DNA from 3 places in the Pelorhabdus sp. sgz311002 genome. Region 3 is predicted to be linked to each of the others. Evidence: a T-box and tRNA genes for the amino acid it is inferred to sense, from the RefSeq annotation. Region 3 holds a T-box; the other regions hold tRNA genes.
What was found. A T-box is a leader RNA that pairs with one kind of tRNA and senses whether it is charged. The one in region 3 lies ahead of AC0NJP_RS01030 (valine--tRNA ligase), so its partner is inferred to be a tRNA-Val.
Positions count from the first base shown of each region.

Region 1: it encodes a tRNA-Val, which carries the amino acid that the T-box ahead of AC0NJP_RS01030 (valine--tRNA ligase) is inferred to sense. The anticodon was not compared.
Region 2: it encodes a tRNA-Val, which carries the amino acid that the T-box ahead of AC0NJP_RS01030 (valine--tRNA ligase) is inferred to sense. The anticodon was not compared.

Region 1 is NZ_JBWBCL010000013.1:22,113-29,423, forward strand. It holds gene lonC (Lon family ATP-dependent protease) at 1-257, shown strand, start outside; gene dnaB (replicative DNA helicase) at 281-1,615, shown strand; gene AC0NJP_RS15745 (adenylosuccinate synthase) at 2,055-3,338, shown strand; tRNA gene AC0NJP_RS15750 (tRNA-Lys) at 3,572-3,647, shown strand; tRNA gene AC0NJP_RS15755 (tRNA-Glu) at 3,654-3,728, shown strand; tRNA gene AC0NJP_RS15760 (tRNA-Val) at 3,734-3,809, shown strand; tRNA gene AC0NJP_RS15765 (tRNA-Asp) at 3,840-3,916, shown strand; tRNA gene AC0NJP_RS15770 (tRNA-Phe) at 3,920-3,995, shown strand; gene AC0NJP_RS15775 (ATP-binding protein) at 4,146-4,673, shown strand; tRNA gene AC0NJP_RS15780 (tRNA-Gly) at 4,724-4,797, shown strand; gene AC0NJP_RS15785 (HD-GYP domain-containing protein) at 4,897-6,132, shown strand; gene AC0NJP_RS15790 (GGDEF domain-containing protein) at 6,207-6,860, opposite strand; tRNA gene AC0NJP_RS15795 (tRNA-Thr) at 7,091-7,166, shown strand.
Region 2 is NZ_JBWBCL010000006.1:196,221-203,531, forward strand. It holds gene AC0NJP_RS11340 (MFS transporter) at 1-748, opposite strand, end outside; gene AC0NJP_RS11345 (MFS transporter) at 887-2,080, shown strand; gene AC0NJP_RS11350 (3H domain-containing protein) at 2,108-2,620, opposite strand; gene AC0NJP_RS11355 (potassium channel family protein) at 2,633-3,622, opposite strand; gene AC0NJP_RS11360 (lactate utilization protein) at 3,777-4,421, shown strand; tRNA gene AC0NJP_RS11365 (tRNA-Val) at 4,546-4,621, opposite strand; tRNA gene AC0NJP_RS11370 (tRNA-Glu) at 4,623-4,697, opposite strand; tRNA gene AC0NJP_RS11375 (tRNA-Asn) at 4,704-4,779, opposite strand; gene AC0NJP_RS11380 (aminopeptidase) at 5,021-6,133, shown strand; gene speE (polyamine aminopropyltransferase) at 6,276-7,109, opposite strand; gene AC0NJP_RS11390 (EVE domain-containing protein) at 7,274-7,311, shown strand, end outside.
Region 3 is NZ_JBWBCL010000001.1:204,700-212,010, reverse strand. It holds gene AC0NJP_RS01045 (DRTGG domain-containing protein) at 1-266, opposite strand, end outside; gene AC0NJP_RS01040 (O-antigen ligase family protein) at 509-1,762, opposite strand; gene AC0NJP_RS01035 (bifunctional folylpolyglutamate synthase/dihydrofolate synthase) at 1,840-3,132, opposite strand; gene AC0NJP_RS01030 (valine--tRNA ligase) at 3,166-5,820, opposite strand; T-box leader at 5,867-6,086, opposite strand; gene gltA (NADPH-dependent glutamate synthase) at 6,152-7,311, opposite strand, start outside.

The sequences.
Region 1 (7,311 bases), on a different contig from region 3:
CGATTACCGGACGAAAAGTTCGTCAGGATGTCGCTGTAACTGGTGAAATCAGCATTCAAGGACAGGTCAAGGCTGTGGGCGGCGTTTTTGAAAAAGCCTATGGCGCCAAGCAGGCCGGAATGACAACTCTCGTGATTCCGCAGGAAAATCAAAAGGATATTTCTCCCGACCATCTTGATCTTACTATTCATGCTGTCGATACAGTCGAACAAGCTCTTGATATTCTGTTTGTTCCCTGCAACGAAGCGAGCGCCTAAGGGCAAATCGGGAGGAATGTATTGTGATTGATCGCGTACCACCCCAGAATGTCGAGGCGGAGCAGTCCGTTCTGGGAGCCATGCTCATCGAAAAAGAAGCAATTTCCAAGGTAGCCGAGTTTTTGCGGCCCGAAGATTTCTACCGGGAGGCGCACCGTGTCATTTATGATACGGTGCTTGACCTCTTTAATAAAAATGACGCTGTCGACTTGATAACGATTACGGAAAGCTTGCGTCGTGTCGATAAGCTCGAGAGTGTTGGCGGTATTTCTTATATTACCTTTCTGGCCAACAGTGTGCCGACAGCGGCGAATGTACTATATCATGCTCGCATTATTGAAGAAAAGTCACTGCTACGTTCGTTGATTAATGCGGCAACTGATATTGCCAGCATGGGTTACGAAGGCAGCGAAGAAGCGGGTCAGATTCTTGATCAAGCGGAAAAGAAAATTCTTGAAGTATCAGGCCGTAAAATGGGTTCTGATTTTACACCCATTAGTACGATTGTTATGGATGCTTTCAACAAGATTGAACAGCTCTATGCTTCTAAAGGCGGGATTACCGGATTGCCTACAGGCTTTAAAGATCTTGACCGCTTAACCTCGGGACTGCAGCCTTCCGACCTTGTTTTGATTGCGGCGCGACCTAGTATGGGAAAAACGGCATTTGTACTTAATATTGCGCAGCATGTGGCGATTCGTGAAAAGAAAGCTGTCGCCTTTTTTTCTTTAGAAATGTCGAAGGAGCAGCTTGTACAGAGAATGCTCTGCGCGGAAGCGCCGATTGATGCGCAACGGCTGAAAATCGGTGAACTAGAACAAAATGATTGGACAAAACTTGTGCGAGCCTCAGACAGGCTTTCCAGCGCGCCGATCTTTATTGATGATACGGCGGGGATTACTGTACTTGAAATGCGCTCGAAAGCAAGGCGTCTCAAGGTAGAGCATGACTTGAAGCTCATTATCATTGACTATTTGCAGCTTATGCAGGGGAGCAGCGGTTCTAGCCGCAGCGAAAACCGACAACAGGAAATCTCTGAGATATCCCGATCCTTAAAGGCATTAGCCAGAGAACTTCATGTGCCTGTGGTTGCCTTATCACAGCTCAGCCGCGGCGTAGAATCGCGTCAGGTAAAAAAGCCGATGCTCAGCGATTTGCGCGAATCTGGTTCTTTGGAGCAAGATGCTGATATTGTTGCTTTTCTATATCGGGAAGACTACTATGATCCTGATACAGAACGAAAAAATATTACGGAAATTATTGTGGCAAAACATAGAAATGGTCCTGTAGATACAGTGCCGCTGTTTTTCCACAAGCAGTTTACCAAGTTTTCCGATTTGGCGAAAATGCCAGGATAAGCGAAGCCACAGGCTTCGCTTATTGTTTTGTTGCGTAGACACATTTTGGCGATTTCAACCCCGAAAATTCCAAATATGTTATATATAAACTTTTAAAAAAGCGTTTTTGTCTGTTGAGAAAACCCAAACGTTATTTCCTTTATAAAAAGTACGAACGATATAATCTTAATGGTTATGAATATTCGATTTTTGATTGACAGGGAAAAGGGTTAATGATATGATATTCAAGGGATCGAACGCGCATACATTTTTGTGTTCTATTTACCTAAAGACAGCATAAAATATATTGTTGTGATTTTCGCACCTGCTTAAATAGCGTAGGGCGATTTTTGGTCTGCACAAAAACTGAAGATGTCGATGCCGAGGTTCACGTGGGTACTGTTTGCGGCATGTCGACACAATTATGGCTAGATTTGGCCGGGAGAAAGAGGGTAATGTGATGTCAACAGTAGTAGTTATCGGTACACAATGGGGCGATGAAGGCAAAGGCAAGATAGTAGATTATTTGGCAGAACAAGCCGATGTAGTAGTTCGTTCACAAGGGGGCAACAATGCGGGGCATACCGTTGTAGCCCATGGCGTAGCCCATAAATTGCAGTTATTACCTTCGGGAATTTTATACAAAGGGAAAACTTGTCTTTTAGGAAATGGTGTTGTTATTGATCCAGCAGCGCTGATTACTGAAATCAAGAACATGGAAGCCAAAGGGATTACAACACAAGGTTTGAAAATCTCGAATCGGGCCCATGTTATTTTACCTTACCATCGCTTACTTGATGAAGTAGAAGAAGAAGCGCGTGGCGCTTTTAAGATTGGTACGACGAAGCGAGGGATTGGTCCTTGCTATATGGATAAAATGGCGCGAATTGGTATCCGAATTGTTGATTTAATGGATGAAGAAGAATTTAGCGCTAAATTGAAACTGAATATCGAAACTAAGAATAAGCTTTTGAAATGTGTTTACGAGGTCGAAGGCTTCGATTATGAAACGGTTCTTAAGGAATACCTAGAGTATGCTGATTTCTTACGTCCTTACGTGGCTGATACGTCTTATGCTTTAAGCAAAGCGGTAAAGGCTGACCAAAAAATTCTATTCGAAGGTGCCCAGGCGACGATGCTTGATCTAGATCATGGCACGTATCCTTACGTAACTTCTTCTAATCCGATCGCTGGCGGCGCTAGTGTCGGCTCTGGTATCGGTCCTAGCAAAATCCAACAGATCATCGGCGTAGTAAAAGCTTACAGCACTCGTGTCGGTGAAGGTCCTTTCCCGACCGAACTTCACGATGAAGTCGGCAATAAAATTCGTGAAACGGGTCATGAATATGGTACGGTAACAGGTCGCCCTCGCCGTTGTGGCTGGCTTGACGCTTGCGTAGTCCGCTATGCCGGACATTTAAGCGGTATTGATGCTATGGCGATCACGCGCCTTGATATTCTTGATGATCTTGATACGGTAAAACTCTGCGTGGGTTATAAATATAATGGGGAAATGATTGGCGAGTTCCCAGCCAGCTTAAAAGTTTTAGGCGCCGTAGAACCCGTCTATGAAGAATTCCCTGGCTGGAAAACTTCAACCTGTCATATTCGTAAATATGAAGATTTGCCGGAAAATGCCCGTAAGTATTTAGAACGTCTGAGTGAAGTTGCTGAGATTCCCTTGGGAATTGTGTCGGTCGGTCCAGATCGGGAGCAAACCATGGTTTTAAAACAACCATTCTAAGCTGTTAACGGCGAAGAAGCGGACACGAATACTAGATAACTGGCAAGAGGCCTGTAAAAGGTCTCTTGCTGTATTTTGCAGCGGAATTTTCCGATGGATTATATAAGTTAAGTTACCTATTTTATCAGGCGATGCGACCTTTGCCTCAGTTCATAAAAGATCTATAAAAAAAGTTATGAAAAAAGTGTTGACAGAAGTATAATCGATCTGTATAATAATATCTTGTGAGACACGATCCACTAGCTCAGTCGGTAGAGCACCTGACTTTTAATCAGGGTGTCCCGCGTTCGAGTCGCGGGTGGATCACCACATTATGGCCCGTTGGTCAAGCGGTTAAGACACCGCCCTTTCACGGCGGCTTCAGGGGTTCGAATCCCCTACGGGTCACCATATACGGGGGATTAGCTCAGCTGGGAGAGCGCTTGCCTTACAAGCAAGATGTCAGCGGTTCGATCCCGTTATCCCCCACCATAAATTTTCTTTCCTAAGACTGCTAGATAAGGCCCGGTAGTTTAGTTGGTTAGAATGCCGCCCTGTCACGGCGGAGGTCGTGGGTTCAAGTCCCATCCGGGTCGCCATTTGCCGCGATAGCTCAGTCGGTAGAGCAGAGGACTGAAAATCCTCGTGTCGACAGTTCGATTCTGTCTTGCGGCACCATGTTTAACAATACTACGTTCTATACACCTTTGGTGTACAGGACGTTTTTTTATTTTGGCTAAAGGAAAAAAACATATTTTTGTCGAAGAACGTAAGATGGTTTTTTTCTCTAAGGTGTGGCGTTGGAAAAGCTCATAAAGGGGGCATTAGATGAAACCCTGGAATTTGAAATGCATGATTGTTCAAATAAAAAAAATGAGCAGTACAGAGAAAACAAGGCAAGGTTTTTCTTCCAAAGTGGGTTCCTATACAAAAGCGAATATGAAACCTTTTCCTGCGGTGTACTACTATCGGCAACAAGAGGATCGTCAGCGCTTTAGACCGCAAATTGAGAATTTGTTAGCCAAAAGTGCAGGAGTTTTCCAAGGAAAAGTTATTATTGCTTTAGGCGAGGCTGTGTCAAATGCGCTTAGACACGGAACGGTCGTCCGCATTCGGTTGAATAAAATTGGTGAAAATTTGATTTTGCGTGTGAAAGATGATGGGCCTGGATTTGCAGGCAATCATATGATTGAAATACTCCGGGAAGAACAGGGGACGATTTTTGAGCGCTTTCTGTATGAAGAAAGCGGCCGTGGTTTAGCGATTATTACGGCATGGATGGATCTTGTTCGTTATAATCGTCAAGGCAATGAATTGTTAATGGTGAAAAAATGCCAGCAGGAAAGCAATCCTTAGTTGCCTTTAAGGTTCAGTTAGAGTATAATATTACTTGTTGAGTGATTTTTGCGGGCGTAGCTTAGTGGTAAAGTTCTAGCTTCCCAAGCTAGCTAGGCGAGTTCGATTCTCGTCGCCCGCTCCATTTATTTATGTAGACATTATAAACTAGTCATGCGTAGCAGAAAAGCGCATGGCTTTCTTTATATTGAACGGCTTGGCAAGATTTTTGGGGGAGGGTTTTATGTATTCAACTGTAAATCCGATTAATTTATTACGTGCCTTATCCATGGCTTTAGAGCTTTCTTCCGGCGGTCTTTCTCGTCACCATTGGCGTACTGCGATGATTGCGAGTCGTATTGCCGAAGCCATTGGGATGGAAGATTTTGAACGTCATAACTTGATTTATGCTACCTTGCTTCATGATATTGGTGCGGCATCCAATTGGCAGGAAAAAAGTCAATTGCGGATCGTAGGCGCCGATTTTTTGTACAAACATGCCCAGATGGGCTATGACCTTTTAAAAAATTCTACGCAACTTGGCTATTTAGCTGAAGCGATTCGGCATCATCATGATTTTTGGGACGGGTCTAGTCCTTCGGGGCTTGCTGGTGATAAAATACCGTTGCACAGTCGGATTATTCATTTGGCCGATCGCGTAGAAATACAGCTTCACGATAATGAATTTGTTTTTTCGCAACGTGCTGATATTCTTACAAATATTCGCAAAAGGAGCGGCTCAGCTTTTGATCCTGAGTTAGTCAAGGCATTGCATGATTTCGCTAGTCAAGAGAGCTTCTGGCTTGATTTAATGAATCCTCATTACTATCAAAATTTCTTTAGTCAGATTTATGATTATGGGAAAGTGAACTTTTCTCTTTGTGATATGATTGATATTGCTGAGATTTTTGCCACAATTATTGATAGAACGAGTCGTTTTACAGGAGCTCATTCGCGGAGCGTAGCGTCGATCTCGGCCTTTTTAGCGGAAGGTAGGGGCTTTTGCGATGATGAAGTCAAAATGATGCGGATTGCTGGTTTGTTACATGATCTAGGTAAACTATCTATTCCCAGTTCTGTTTTAGAAAAGCCCGGGCATCTTAGCGGTGCAGAATTTCACATGATCAAGCAGCATACTTATTATACATATCGGGTTTTAGAGCAAATTGAAGGATTTGAAACGATCGCTGAATGGGCCGCCTATCATCATGAAACATTAGATGGTGTTGGCTATCCCTTTCGGATTCCCGAAAAAGCGTTATCCTTGGGGGCCCGTATTGTTGCTGTGGCTGATGTATTTACAGCTCTTACCGAAACGCGTCCTTATCGAAAGAACTTGACGCTACAGGAAGTAGAAAAAATCATGAAAGGTATGGTCGATCATCATAAGATTGATGGTGGTGTTACAGCGGATTTGTTTAGCAATTCTCGCCAAATTTATGATTTGCAGCAGCAAATTATTGCAGATAGTTATTTCTAATGAAACGAGGAAACGGTTAGAACCAAGTAATAGGTTCTAACCGTTTCTGCATTTTATTTAGAGATCTTTTTGCCTTAGGTAGCAATAGAATAGCAAGTTGTACGTTTTTGACGATACATCATATGATCGGCTTCAGCCAGTAAGGTATCAAGATCTTCCGATTCTTTTACATGAAGTGAGAAGCCGCTAGCGACGGAAATGGGAAATTCAAATTCTTTGGATAGCTCGTACGTCTTAAATTCGATGCGTTGCAGTATCGCTTTCATTTGCTGTTCATCTACGTTAGTAACAATGACGAGAAATTCATCGCCGCCCCAGCGAGCTACAACGTCATTCTTTCGTGTTTCCTTTACCAGGAGTTGGGCAAAGGCTTGTAAGACTAGATCACCTTTATTATGCCCATATGTATCATTAATTATTTTGAAATTATTACAATCGAAAAGGATTAGCCCAACTTGTTCCCGACGCTTATGCGAACGGGCAAAAGTTGTTGCTGAAAGTTTATCAATCATACGCCGATTATAAAGCCCAGTTAGAGAATCTCTTTCTGAATAAAATTTCACCTGATCGTATTTCTTTCCAGCCCAATAAGCGAAAGTGAGCGCGATGAGACCTGGCAGCGGCAACGCTGTCAAAGGATAGTTCAGATAAAAATAAGCGTAGATTCTTACGGCAATAATGAAAAGTATTGTAAATGCTAGGCCGAGAATTCTTCCTGTATATTTCATAGTCTCACCTTTCTCTAAATGAAGCCTTTGGTCAACGGCTTATTATAATATCGTATTTTTTAACTAGGTTTCTTAAGTGGAATTATATTATTAAGATATTTTTAAACTATCCGATAATATGATAAGAAAAATTTTTCGTGTTTTTGAGATGGGGTAAAGTGTGCTAGTCAATAGTAAAACTAAGATATTGACAGATTACTATACATAAGTTATAATATCTATTGTTATGTGCCGGTGTAGCTCAGCTGGTAGAGCACCTCATTCGTAATGAGGGGGTCGTAGGTTCGAATCCTATCATCGGCTCCAGTAAAGAAAAGCCTTCCGATTTAATCGGAAGGCTTTTTTTTCATATCTGTATCGTTGTCGGTAGTTTGCGCCGAAAGCTATTAAGGTAAAATATTATTGCATCTGAGGGTGATTCTGATGAGGTTCACTTGGAAGAGGGCTTTAT
Region 2 (7,311 bases), on a different contig from region 3:
CCGCAAAGCGCAGACCGCCGCCGGAAAAATCTCTGGCAACCTGATTTTGACTAATTAGTTCCGCTTGCGAAAGAATCGGCGGCGTAATTCCTGCTTGTCGTTCCAGCTTACTGACAATCGCGTGAGCCGCTTCATAGTTTCCTTGCTGCAGTAAAAATCGAACCGATTCCGGTACAGAGCGCCAAATACAGAAAATATAGAGAGCTGGCAAAGCCCCGACAAAAAAAGCCGCCTGCCAACCAAATTTAGGAATTAAAATATAAGCAATCAGCGCCGCTACCAGCCAGCCTGCCCCCCAAAAACTTTCTAGCAAAACAATAAACCGCCCCCGCTCTTTCGCTGGCGAATATTCGCTCATTAATGTAACAGCGACAGGCAACTGTCCGCCTAAGCCAAAGCCGACAAAGAAACGAAAAATTAATAGAGAAGTAAAATTCCAAGCAAAACCGCAAAGCCCTGTAGCAATACCGTATAAAAGCAAAGTAGCAGCAAAGGTACGTCGCCGCCCCAAACGTTCCGCAATACTTCCCGCAATTACAGCCCCAAGAGCCATGCCAATAAGCCCCACGCTGCCAATATAACCAATCTCTTGCGCTGTTAGCCCCCATTCTTTGGCCAAAGCGGGTAGTACAAAAGATACGAGTCCAGTGTCAGCGGCGTCAAACATCCACCCCAGTCCAATAACAACAAGCAAGCGATAATGAAACGAGTGAACTGGAATCGCTTCTAACCGTTCTAGAATTGTCATATTTTCCACCTCTTCTTAAGTGTCTTTACACCATTCATTACACAAGCATTTACATTATACAGCAAAAAGGATTGGATGACAATCCTTCCCAACTTGTTGTATGATAAAGGTAATTCTGTATCAAGCGGAGGTCTTCTTATGACTACAAAAAAATTTTCCTTACAGCTTCCCTTGCTGCTCCTTGCTTTAGGCCATCTAACAACCGATCTTAGCCAAGGAGCACTCCCTGTTCTCCTGCCATTTTTAAAAGATGCATTCTCGCTGACTTATGCCCAAGTAGGTTACATCGTATTGACGCAAAATATAACCTCCTCCGTCATTCAGCCAATCTTCGGCTACCTTACCGATAAAATTTCAATGCCGTGGCTAATCCCCTGTGGCGTATTACTTTCAGGGATTGGCATGTCACTTACCGGTTATACCCCCTCTTATACTATCTTGCTTCTTGTCGTCACAATTACCGGACTTGGCGTCGCTAGTTTTCATCCTCAGGCCTCTAAAACGGTTCATTTTATCAGTTCACCCGCAACGAAAGGCCGTAACCAAGGAATTTTCTCGGTTGGCGGTAACTTCGGCATGGCCTTAGGTTCACTGTTTATGACATTTCTACTGGCAACGCAAGGCTCCTTACAAAATACAGCCTATTTCCTATTACCAGCAGGATTACTGTTTCCTTTCTTTCTCTATATGATGCCGCGACTGTCAGCAGCGCTTCCTAAAGTTACTGCCGGAAGCAAAACCGATAAAATTGAAAAACAGCCCTTAAACTATGGGCTGCTTACGATTCTTCTCATATTCATTTTTATCCGTTCTAGCATTCATACCGGTCTCACCACCTATATTCCTCTCTACTATGTAAATTACTTAGCTGGTGATCCCATCTACGCCAGTTATCTTGTCTCTATTTTTCTCATGGCAGGCGTAGCCGGTACGTACTTCGGCGGTCTGATGAGCGACAAATATGGTCGCAAAAAGATCATTCTCTTCTCGATGATTGCCTCACTGCCGCTCATTGCAGCGATTCCTTATACTTCAGGAATTATAACCATTCTGCTCGTAGGCGTCGCTGGCGCCGTCCTGATTTCTTCGTTTGCTACGACGATCGTTTTGGCTCAGGAAATGATGCCAGGCCGAGCTGGAATGGCCGCAGGACTGACGATTGGCTTCAGTATCGGCCTCGGCGGTTTCGGTACGACCATTATGGGTTACGTGGCTGACCACTTCGGCGTTCCTAGTGTATTTACAGTTTTATCAATACTGCCCCTTGCTGGCTTTCTCTTTGCCAACTTTTTGCCGGGAACGAAACGATCTCAGGCAAAATCACCGGCGTAACGATTTCCTAAATTCGATTCTTAAATGCTATTCGACAAGCAAGCTGCTCTCGCGCAGCTTGTTTTTTATTCTCTCTAACTGCTCATCAGAACTAACGATCAGCGTATGTAAATGAACTCCGCCAGTTACGCTGGCCAAGGGCTCGGCTTTTGTTTGGGCTAGTTTTTCCGTCAGTTTACGAACGTCATAAAGATTATTTACCATAAGATTGGCCTTGATCTCTCCGTATACAGGATGCTCTACAATAACATCCAAGACTTGTGCGCCTTCCTCGACCATCGCTACAAGTTCCTGTTCTAGCTCAGCAGCGCCATGACGGCAAGCGATTGTCACTTTGCGGTTTTGCAGGGTTTCCGTCGGCATTAAGTATCCTTGCGGCGTAGCATAAATATTGCTGCCTTGCGCCCGCAGCAATGCAATATCATTGACAATAACCTGACGACTTACAGCAAACTCTTCTGCTAGTAGGGCTCCCCTTACAGGAACACTGCTTGTACGGAGTCTTTCTAAAATACATTCTCGTCTTTGCAAACCATCCATTTGATTCTCTCCTTACTCGCCTCGAGCCAATGCACCCATTTCCTGCAGCGCATCACGCTCGCCAATTACAATCAAAATATCCTCCGCCTGCAGCACTTCCGCTGCTCCTGGCGTAGTAATCAAGCCGCCTTTACGTTTAATCGCCACAATTAAAGCATGAAACCGGTTTTTTATGGCATTTTCAATCAAATTTTTCCCTACAAACGATGAATCATATTGAATCGTCATTTGCGTAATATCCATATGCAGTTCTTGATTATAAAACATATTTTCCATCAGGTGCAAAATATCAGGTTTTAACATAGCGGTAACCATCTGTCGCCCTCCCATAACAGAAGGAAAAATAACGGTATCAGCGCCAGCCCGCCTTAGTTTTTCTTCAGCCTCCTGCCGATCGGCCCGGGCTACGACAATAATTGAAGGATTTAAACTCTTCGCTGTTAAGGTCACATACACATTCTCTGCATCGTTTGGTAAAGCCGTAATGACGCCGCTAGCTGTCAACAACCCGGCATTTAGCAAAACTTCATCTAACGTAGCATCACCGTGAACGGCCAGTTTTTTTCCTTCTAACATTTTTTCATAGGTCTCATAGTCAGAATCAATGATAACAAAAGCCTTTCCTTCCCGTTCCAGCTGCTCTATGGCATTAATTCCCACTTTTCCGGTGCCGCAAACAATAACATGATCTTTCAATGCAGCTATCTTTCGATTCATGCCTTTCCTCCCCAACAAATTCTTCAATTGACCTTCGACTGACATGCCAATAATCAGCGAAAACGTATAATAGGCCACGCCAACTCCAGTAATAATCAAGCCAATATCAAAAATCTTTCCTGCCGTAGTCTTGGGCGTAATATCACCGTAGCCCACTGTCGTCATCGTCGTTACGGTCATATACACAGCATCTAAAAAAGACAGCTGCTCTAAGGCCATAAAACCAATAATCCCCATAATTTGAATAGAAAAAAAGAGTGCTAAAGATATTTTTAAACGGCTCAAGATAGATATCCCCCAACAGCCAAAGCTAAAATATAGAATGCCCAATTTTCTTTTATTCCCGCTTTTCGATACTTTTCCTGCTCTCATAAGGAGGAATATACTACTCAATAAAGAAATGAAAGAAAAACAAGTATTTTAAGGGGGCTTTCGTAAGATGACTGACGCAAATCGTCAATGGCACAATGAAACAATCGGCAAAAAAACCGTAGAAGCTTTGAGAAAAAATCGTTTTAGCGCTGAATATTTTGCTTCGGCTGAAGAAGCCAAACAGCATATTTTCACATTAATTGCACCAGAAGAATCGGTAGGCATCGGCGGTTCCGCTACTGTTAAAGAAATCGGCCTGTTAGAAGATCTAGCCAAACGAGGCAATCTGCTCTTAGACCATGGTAAAGCCGGTTTGAGCCCGGAAGAATCTTTAGAGATCCGTCGCAAACAGCTTACGTCAGATGTATTTCTTACTAGCACCAACGCCGTAACTCTTGACGGACAGCTTGTGAATGTGGATGGCTCTGGCAATCGTGTCGCCGCCATGATTTTCGGACCCAAAAAAGTAGTAGTCGTCGTCGGCCTCAATAAAATTGTCGGCGATATTCATGAAGGCTTCCGCCGGATTCAACATGAAGCAGCGCCAATCAATAATAAACGACTCAATCGTCCTAATCCCTGTACGGTGGGCGGCGTCTGTATGAACTGTCAAGGTCCTACGAGAATCTGCAATGTAACAACGATTATCGAAAAAGCCTTGCCAGCCACGCCTTGCCATGTAATCATCATCGGTGAAACCTTAGGTTATTAATGAAAAAAGCAACCGAAATTTCGGTTGCTTTTTCATTATGCGATATATTGTTAGCCAGTATGTTTCATTACTGACTGGTAATGTAAAATAAAAAACCTGCAGTAATATACTGCAGGTTTTTTCCTGGTGGGCGATGACGGGATCGAACCGCCGACATCCTGCTTGTAAGGCAGGCGCTCTCCCAGCTGAGCTAATCACCCATGGTGACCCGTAGGGGATTCGAACCCCTGAAGCCGCCGTGAAAGGGCGGTGTCTTAACCGCTTGACCAACGGGCCTTTTTTTGGCTCCTCGAGTAGGACTCGAACCTACGACCGATCGGTTAACAGCCGATTGCTCTACCAACTGAGCTATCGAGGAACAACAATCTTATTATACTTCATTTTCTTACTTTTTGCAAGTACTTTTTTTATTTCTTTTTTCGTAATTCATTGCTGCGAAGAAAGAAGTTCTAAAAACAACCTGCTTAGATATAATAACAAATTTATTATTATTTGTAAAGAGAAAAAACAGGATTTTTTTTATTTTAAGGGAACTTTTTTAAAAGATCGTTTTTTGGGTCATACTTTACAACAACTGCTTATCTATAGGAGGGATTATCTTGGATACACGCATTGAAACCCTAGCTCATAATTTAATTCATTACTCAACGAATTTGCAGCAAGGGGAAAAAATTCTCATTGAAGCTTTTGATGATTCGTTGCCGCTCGCCCAAGCGCTTATAGCCGAAGCCTATGCCGTAGGCGCCCTACCCTTTGTCGCATTGTACAACAGCCGTATTCAGCGGTCACTACTGCTTAAGGCCAGCAAAGAACAAATGGAAAACAACGCTCGCTGGGAAGCGGCGCGTATGAAAGAAATGCAGGCTTATATTGGCATTCGCGCCAGCTTTAATGTAAGTGAACTATCTGATGTAGCCGCCGAAAATTTGCAAAACTATCAGCAATACTGGTCTAAACCAGTTCATTCTGACATTCGCGTGCCGCACACGAAATGGTGCGTTCTGCGTTATCCCAATGGCTCAATGGCGCAGCTTGCCAATATGAGCAGTGAGGCTTTTGAAGATTTCTACTTTAAGGTCTGCAATTTGGACTATGCTAAAATGGCGAAAGCCATGACGCCGCTAATCGAGCGAATGGAAAAAACGGATAAGGTACACATTGTTGGCCCTGGAACGGATTTGCATTTTTCCATTCAAGGAATTCCTGCAGTAAAATGCTCCGGCCTCCGCAATATTCCTGACGGTGAAGTGTATACAGCTCCTGTTAAAACCAGCGTGAATGGCACGCTAACCTATAATACGCCAGCTGTTTACCAGGGCTTTACCTATGAAAATATTAGTCTGACCTTCCGCGACGGCAAAATTATCGAAGCTACTGCCAATAATACCGAAAAAATCAATCATGTTTTCGACACCGATGAAGGCGCTCGTTATATCGGCGAATTCGCCCTTGGCGTAAATCCTTATATTAATACGCCTATGAAAGATACGCTTTTTGATGAAAAAATCAACGGCAGCTTCCACTTTACCCCAGGCAATGCCTATGATGTCGCTTTTAACGGTAATCGTTCCGCTATTCATTGGGATCTCGTCTGCATTCAGCGTAGCGATTATGGCGGCGGCGAAATATACTTTGATGGTGAGCTGATCCGCAAAGACGGCCTGTTCGTCACGAAAGACTTAGCATCACTTAACCCTGATCAGTTAAAATAACGAAACGAATAAGAGCTAGAAAGAAAAAGCTGAAGTCTCGTCTATAACAGACGGCTTCAGCTTTTCTCTACTCTTAACCTGTTGTAAAACTATTCTAGACTACCTTTCTACGCCGCTAAAATAGTTCAACAGTTCTTCTGAACTATTTTAACAGTTCTCTAATAAAGTTTGGCAAGACAAAAGCACTCTGCTGAATCTCTTTATTATAGTAACGATATGGCAAATCAGGAATCTTGGCAAAGTCAACGGATGAAGACTCGTAGTGCTTTGATCCGATCGTAAAGGAATGCATGCCGCCGGGATAAAGAGGAATTTGCGCCAAATACATTTCCGTAATAGGAAAAAGCGAACGAATATCTTGCGTTAACCGCCGAATCAAAGCCTGATGATAAAAAGGCGATTCAGTTTGCTGCACAAACAAACCGTCTTCTTTCAAAGCCTGATAAACATCTTGATAAAATTCGTGCGTAAACAAGCCTTCCCCTGGTCCAATGGGATCAGAGCAATCGACAATGATCACATCATACTCATTTTTGGCATGCTTCATATGTTCGATTCCGTCACCAATGGTCAAATCTAATTTCGGATGGTTCTCGATCATAGCCGAGCTGATTTCTGGCAAGTATTTTTTCGCTACTTCGACTACCAAACCATCAATTTCCACCATTTTGACTTGTTTTACCTGCGGCTGTTTCACAACTTCCCGCACGCATCCGCCATCGCCGCCACCAATAACGAGGACCTTCTCCGGATTCGGATGAAGGGCTAACGGCACATGGGCTATCATTTCATGATAAATATATTCATCAAATATGCTTGTTTGGAAAACTCCGTCAAGTACAAGCATACGGCCAAACTCAAAAGAATCCAGCACTAAAACTTCCTGAAACTGTGATTTTCCCGTAAAAAGAGTCTCGCGAATCCTGGCATTCAGGCGCAAATTATCAGTCTGTTGTTCTGTACACCATAGCTCCATCTAAATCGCCTCCTGCTATTATTATAATACGAAAAGCCAATAAAATCTCATAAATATGCACTTTAAAATAAATAATTTTTATTTCTTAATACAACATATTTAAATTTCAAACCATGTTATAATAATATAGAGATATTTTACGAGAAAGAAAGCGAGCGATGTATATGAATTATTATCTAGTAAAAACGGAACCAACCGTTTT
Region 3 (7,311 bases):
AGTTGATTCAGGTAGGCTAGTTTAAGAACTTCTCCGCCAGGACGTTTTCCTCGCACAAAAACAATACCAATTAAGTCACTCATCTCGGCAGTACGAATCACTTGAATATTAGTAAGTCCCGTAAGTAAAAGAGTATTTTCGTGCGTAAAAGCCAGAACGTCACTCATTAAATCAGCGCCGCAAACACTATCGACTTCGCGACTTAACCATTCTCCGCCGCAAAGCACTTCCGCCGCTAATATTTCTACTACCTGCTGTAACTTCACTCGCCTGCCACCTCCATTGCGCAATTAGTGTGAATAAATCATTAAATGAGAAATTTCACATAATAAATTGCAAAAAATTAGAGGACGCATTGTCCTCATTGTAATCAAATGCTTTCGCTTTTTAGTTGCTCTACAAGGTATGGTAACTAAATTTATCAGATTACCTTGTAAGTAATTCGAAAAAAAAGAAGAAAATCCTGCTTAAAATCAAAAATGTAAACAAAATTATTTTGTTTTTTGTATTATTTATCCTGAAGTGTTAAGCAATCAATTCGTCGACTCAGTCGCCATGATTGCACAATGAGAGCATTCAGGAACCAAAATAACATGGACATCTGAATATTAAAGAGAGTATAGTCAGTAAATCCGCTGATCACAAGCGCTAAAAAAGCGGCTAATACGCCAAGCATCAAACCAGCAATATAGGGATCACGACTTTCTTTGCATAACACCAGCGCCAACTTACCGTGACCATAAAAGAAAGCCATAAAACATAAGAAACCAGGCACGCCAATCTCAGCGGCAATATTTAAGTACATGTTATGAGCATGAAAAATCTTCCCTGCTACAACATAAAAATCATAAGCCGGATAGACCAGATAGTAAGCGCCCCAACCAATCCCCAAGAGCGGATGATCTAAAATCATATACCAAGTGCTTTCCCATAGGGCCAAACGCAGACTGGAAGAACTATCTATCGTCGGATTTAAAACAGAAAGCAATCGTTCTAGCACACCATTATGGGCGAAAAAGATCAATAAAGGAACAAATAAAATAAGCCATAAAATTTTTCGATTATACCACCAGCCAAAGGCGGCAAAAACGGCAAACAGACTAATCCAAGCGCCCCGCGAATAGGTCATAACCAGACAAGCGCCAGAAGCAGCAACAAGCAAAAACAAAGCACTTTTATATTTACGATCCGGTGCATAAAAGCCAAGACCGCTAGCAACGGCCATAATGGTAACAAGAAAAAACGCTAACAGATTCGGATTTTTCAACGTGGAAAAAACCCTCACTTTTAAATCAGGAAACTGCGCATCGTCCACCCATTGAAACGCCGAGATATCTACGCCAAAAATATACTGATAATAACCATACAAATTGACAAAAAAAGCCGAAAAGAGCAGTACGGCTACCAAGCGTTTTACTTGATCTAAAGAATGAACATTATGTACAACTAGATAATAGATCAGCAAATATCGACCCATTAGATTATAATAATTGTAAAAACTAAACCCCACGTCAGGCGAACCCCATACAGAGGCAAACGAAAAAAGCGTTAAAAACCCAATAATCAAATCAAACGGGGTCGACCGAAGCAACCACTTGCGACGATACAATAATTTTACTAACCATAGGCCGAACGATCCCATCAAACAGTAAGTTGTTAAATCTAAGGACAGCGGCAAAAAAAACACAACAAGAATTAAAGAATATTCAATATATTGATCAAGCGAATAAAAAAAACGGTGTATGAAATTTTCCTTACACACATTGTCACCTTTACCATTTCAGTTTTGTATTACATAAAGCGAGCCAACCTCATTATAACGAAGCTGGCTCACTTTGTCTACTGACAGTATTGTCTTGCTTCACCGATTAAATAAAGCGAACCGGCAATACAAACAACCCGATCCTTTTCAGCCCAATTACGGGCTAGTTCTAAGGCTTTTGGTATTGTAGCAGCTACTTGAATCTGCTCACTATGTAGCTTGGTGAACTTGGTAATAAAGTCTGCTACGGCCTCTGCGTCACAGGCTCGCTCAGAAATTGGCTCAGTTACAACAACACGGTCATCTGGCTCAATTAAATCAGCAACCATCTCAGCGATATTCTTGTCACGCAAAATTCCCAAAACAAAGACAAAGCGGCGTCCAGGAAAATATTCAGCCAGGGTATTTTTCAATACCTGAATTCCTGCTGGATTATGAGCTCCGTCAAAAATCATAACAGGTTCGCCAGGAATAATCTCAAAACGCCCTGGCCATTTCGCCATGGCAAAGCCAGCTTGCAGGCTTTCTAAAGAAATGCGCTGCTCCTGTTTTGCTAAAAGCAACAGCGCTGCCGCCGCCACAGCCCCATTTTGCGCTTGATGATGACCAAGAAGCGATAATTCTAGGCAAAATTTCTTTCCCCAACAATTTACTGCTAGCTTCTGACGCTCTTGCGAACGATCTAAAATCTTAACTGAAAAATCCCTATCTAATGAGTAAAGCGCGCTGCCAAGCTTTTCAGCTTTCGCGGCAATGACTTCAAGGGCAGGACTGACAGCTGCTGTAACGACAGGCCGTCCGGCCTTGATAATTCCCGCCTTATGAGCAGCGATCGCTTCAACAGTATCACCGCAGCGATCCATATGTTCTAAGGACACATTCGTAATGACTGACACTTCAGGAATAATGACATTCGTGGAATCTAACAGACCGCCGAGCCCTACTTCAATGACAGCATACTCAACGCCTTTTTCAGCAAATAAATAAAAAGCCGCTGCTGTAAGCACTTCAAATTCGGTAGGATGCTCTAATCCTAAGTCAACCATTTGCTGTACAAACTTCGCTGTATGAAAAATAGCTGCAGCAAAATCATCTTCCGAAACGTTCTTTCCACCAAGCTTCATTCGCTCACAATAAGAGTGAAGATGCGGCGACGTATAAAGTCCGGTACGAATGCCGCTTGCCTGAAGACTTGCGGCAATCAGGGTCGAAGTTGACCCTTTGCCATTTGTTCCAGTTACGTGAATGGTGCGATATTTTTGCTGCGGATTTCCCATCAGTTCCGTCAGTTTTTGAATCCGCTCTAACCCAAGCTGACTGCCAAATTTACCGAGCGATTCTAAATAGGCAAGGGCTGCTGCATAATCCATGCTTCTTGCATCCTCCTATCCACAAAATCAGACTTATAAAGTATCTAAATAAGCAAGCCGCTCTGCGACAGCTGCTTTTTGCTGCTCATAGCCTGCCAGCTTTTCTTTTTCTTTGGCCACAACGTCGGCTGGTGCTTTGGCCATAAAGCCGGCATTATTTAATTTCCCTTCAATACGAGCGACTTCTTTATTCAAGTTTGCCAATTCTTTCGCAAGTCGCGCTGTTTCTTTTTCCACATCAATCAGGCCTTTTAAGGGCAGGAAGATTTCCAGACCAGCTACGACTGCGGTCATGGCATTTTCTGGTTTTACAGCCTCTGGCGCAAGAATCGTTAAGGACTCAGCGCCTGCCAAGGTATAAAGGTAACCTTTATTGATCGTAAAAGTTGCTTCTAACGATGAATCGGCAAGTTTCAAGATAATATCGCACTTTTTCCCTGGCGCTACATTGACTTCAGCCCGCATATTCCGTACGGCTTTGATCGTATCCATGACAGCTGCCATCTCTTTTTCTGCCGCCAAATCGATTCCTTCTGCCTCCACTTTTGGCCAAGGAGCAACCATAATACTCTTGCCTTCATGAGGCAGAGTCTGCCAAATGGCTTCTGTAATGAATGGCATAAAGGGATGAAGCAATTCTAGCGTGCCGCGCAACACCTTGCACAGGACATATTGCGCTGTTTTGCGGCTTTCTTCTGTTTCTTTGCCATACAAACGATTTTTGGCTAATTCAATATACCAATCGCAAAATTCACTCCAGATAAAATCATAGAGGAGTCGACCGGCTTCGCCAAGTTCAAAATTCTCCAGATTTTCCGTTACTGTTTTTACTGTCTGGTTATAACGGCTTAAGATCCACTTATCAGCCAGCGTAAATTCCTGCGGCACAAAGTTCGCATCAAAGCCTTCTAGGTTCATTAACATAAAGCGAGAGGCGTTCCAAATTTTATTGGCAAAATTTCTGGTAGATTCGACTCTTTCCCAGTAAAAACGCATATCATTGCCTGGCGTATTACCAGTAATAAGCATAAAGCGTAGCGTGTCAGCGCCGTATTTTTCAATAACTTCCAGAGGATCAATGCCATTGCCAAGAGATTTACTCATTTTACGGCCCTGATCATCTCGCACGAGACCGTGAATGAAGACATGTTTAAAGGGAATTTCCTGCTGGAAAGCCAGTCCCATCATGATCATTCTAGCCACCCAGAAGAAAATGATATCATAGCCTGTTACCAAAACGCTGGTGGGATAAAATTGTTTTAGTTCAGCAGTGTCGTCCGGCCAGCCCATCGTGGAAAAGGGCCATAACGCAGAGCTAAACCAAGTATCAAGCACATCAGGATCTTGCTCGACTTTGCCGCCGCAATGAGGACAAACAGTCAGATCGTCGCGAGAAACGCTAGTTTTACCGCAGCTTTCACAATACCAGGCGGGAATGCGGTGACCCCACCAGAGTTGACGAGAAATGCACCAATCGCGAATATTTTCCAACCAATTGCAGTAAATTTTCGTAAACCGTTCTGGTACAAATTCAATATTTCCGCCAGTAACTGCATCAATAGCCGGTTTAGCCAGCGGCTCCATTTTAACAAACCATTGCTTCGATACTAGCGGTTCAACGACGGTTGAACATCTTTGGCAGTGGCCTACCGAATGATTGTGCTCCTCAATCTTTACTAAGCAGCCCATTTCTTTTAGATCAGCCAGTAAGGCTTTCCGACATTCATAACGATCCATTCCGGCATATTTGCCAGTTTCTGCTGCCATAGTGCCATTAGGATTGATCACAATATATTCCGGCAAATGATGACGTTGACCCATTTCAAAGTCATTAGGGTCATGAGCCGGTGTAATTTTTACGGCGCCAGTACCAAAAGACGGATCAACATATTCATCAGCAATAACCGGCAGTAAGCGGCCGACAACAGGCAAAATGAGATTTTTTCCAATCAGGTCTTTATACCGCGCGTCGTCAGGATGAACCGCTACAGCACTATCGCCTAAAAGTGTTTCTGGCCGCGTTGTAGCAATCGTTAAACCGCCGTTTCCATCTTCAGCCGCATAGAAAACATGATATAAATTGCCTGGTTTTTCTTCATGTTCCACTTCGATATCGCTTAAAGCCGTATTACAACGAGGGCACCAATTGGTAATACGGTGACCTTGATAAATTAAACCTTGCTCATAGAGATTAACAAATACTTCTCTTACCGCCTTAGAACAACCTTCATCAAGAGTAAAACGCTCTCTGTCCCAGTCGCAGGAAGCGCCAAGACGCTTAAGCTGATGAATAATATCGCCGCCGAACTGCTTTTTCCAGTCCCATACGCGGTCGACAAAAGCTTCACGCCCTAGATCGTAGCGACTTTTTCCTTCTTCCTTTGCCAACATTTCTTCTACTTTGATCTGCGTAGCAATACCGGCATGGTCTGTCCCTGGCATCCATAGCGTATTATAGCCCTGCATGCGCCGGAAGCGAATTAAAATATCTTGAAGTGTATTATCAAGCGCATGGCCCATATGCAATTTTCCTGTTACATTCGGTGGTGGTATGACCATACTGAATGGCGCTTTTTCTGGCTCTACTTCTGCATGAAAGAAACCTTCTTCTTGCCAATAATCATACCATTTTTGTTCAAACTCCGCAGGATTGTAAACCGTAGGAAGTGTTTTCTCTTCTGTGTTCAACGTGATAGCCTCCTTAGACTCAATAAAAATAAAAAACCCTTTCATCCCAAAGGACGAAAGGGTTATCTTTCGCGGTACCACCTTACTTTCCGGTGTAAACCGGACACTCTCCTTGTCGTAACGGGACAAAACCGGCCAGGCCTACTATTCGTTCAGCGCGGCAACTCCTGGATGACCTTCGAAAGCTTCTAAGTTAAGATCTCTCAGCCAAGGATCTTATTTCTGTGTCTTACTAAGCAATCTACTCTTCCATTCACTGTAGTTATGTTCATTCGATTCGTTATTATCTTATCGAATCGATCGATTCTTGTCAAGCACAAGCAAAACCTTATTAGGCTTTGCGTTTTTCCGCCAAGTACTGATCCATGGCTGCTGCCGCTTTTTTCCCGGCACCCATCGCTAAAATAACAGTAGCAGCGCCTGTCACAATATCACCGCCAGCAAAGACGCCGTCACGAGACGTTTGGCCGGTCTCTTCATTCGCTACGATATTGCCGCGCTTATCCGTATCAAGACCTGTCGTTGTAGACTGCACCAGCGGATTCGGTCCCTGACCAATGGCAATAATAACCACATCAACATCAAGAACAAATTCCGATCCTGGTACTTCAACCGGACGACGACGGCCACTGGCGTCTGGTTCACCCAGCTCCATTTTTACACATTTCAAGCCGGAAACCCAACCATCTTGGCCCATAACTTCCTGCGGATTCGTAAGAAGCGCAAATTCCACGCCTTCTTCTTTCGCATGATGGACTTCTTCTAAACGAGCTGGCATTTCTTCTTCGGAACGACGATACACAATATAGGAATGGTCAGCCCCGAGGCGCAATGCCGTTCTAGCTGCATCCATAGCTACATTACCGCCGCCGATAACTGCTACTTTCTTGCCGACATGAATCGGTGTAGCTGCTTGCGGGAATTGATAGGCTTTCATCAGATTGCAACGAGTCAAAAATTCATTGGCGGAATACACGCCATTCAAGTTTTCACCAGGCATTTTCATAAAATGCGGTAACCCAGCGCCTGTGCCGATAAACACGGCGTCAAAGCCTTCTTCTTCCATAAGCTCATCAACAGTATAAGTACGACCGATTACCGTATTGACTTCAATTTTTACGCCAAGTTGTTTCAGCGTGTCAATTTCTTTTTGAACAATTTCTTTTGGCAGACGGAATTCAGGAATGCCATACATCAAAACACCGCCTGGCGCATGAAGCGCTTCAAAGATCGTCACTTCATAGCCGAGCTTCGCCAGATCACCAGCGGCGGTCAGACCAGCAGGGCCTGCGCCAACAATGGCAACTTTCTGATTCTTCGGTTCAGCGGCTTTCACCGGAGCTGCCTCGCCATGGGTTCTGGCATAGTCAGCTACATAACGTTCCAAACGACCAATTGCTACAGCTTCCCCTTTTTTCGCCAAAACGCAATATTTTTCACACTGTTCTTCCTGCGGACAAACACGGCCGCAGACTGCAGGCAGACTGCTGA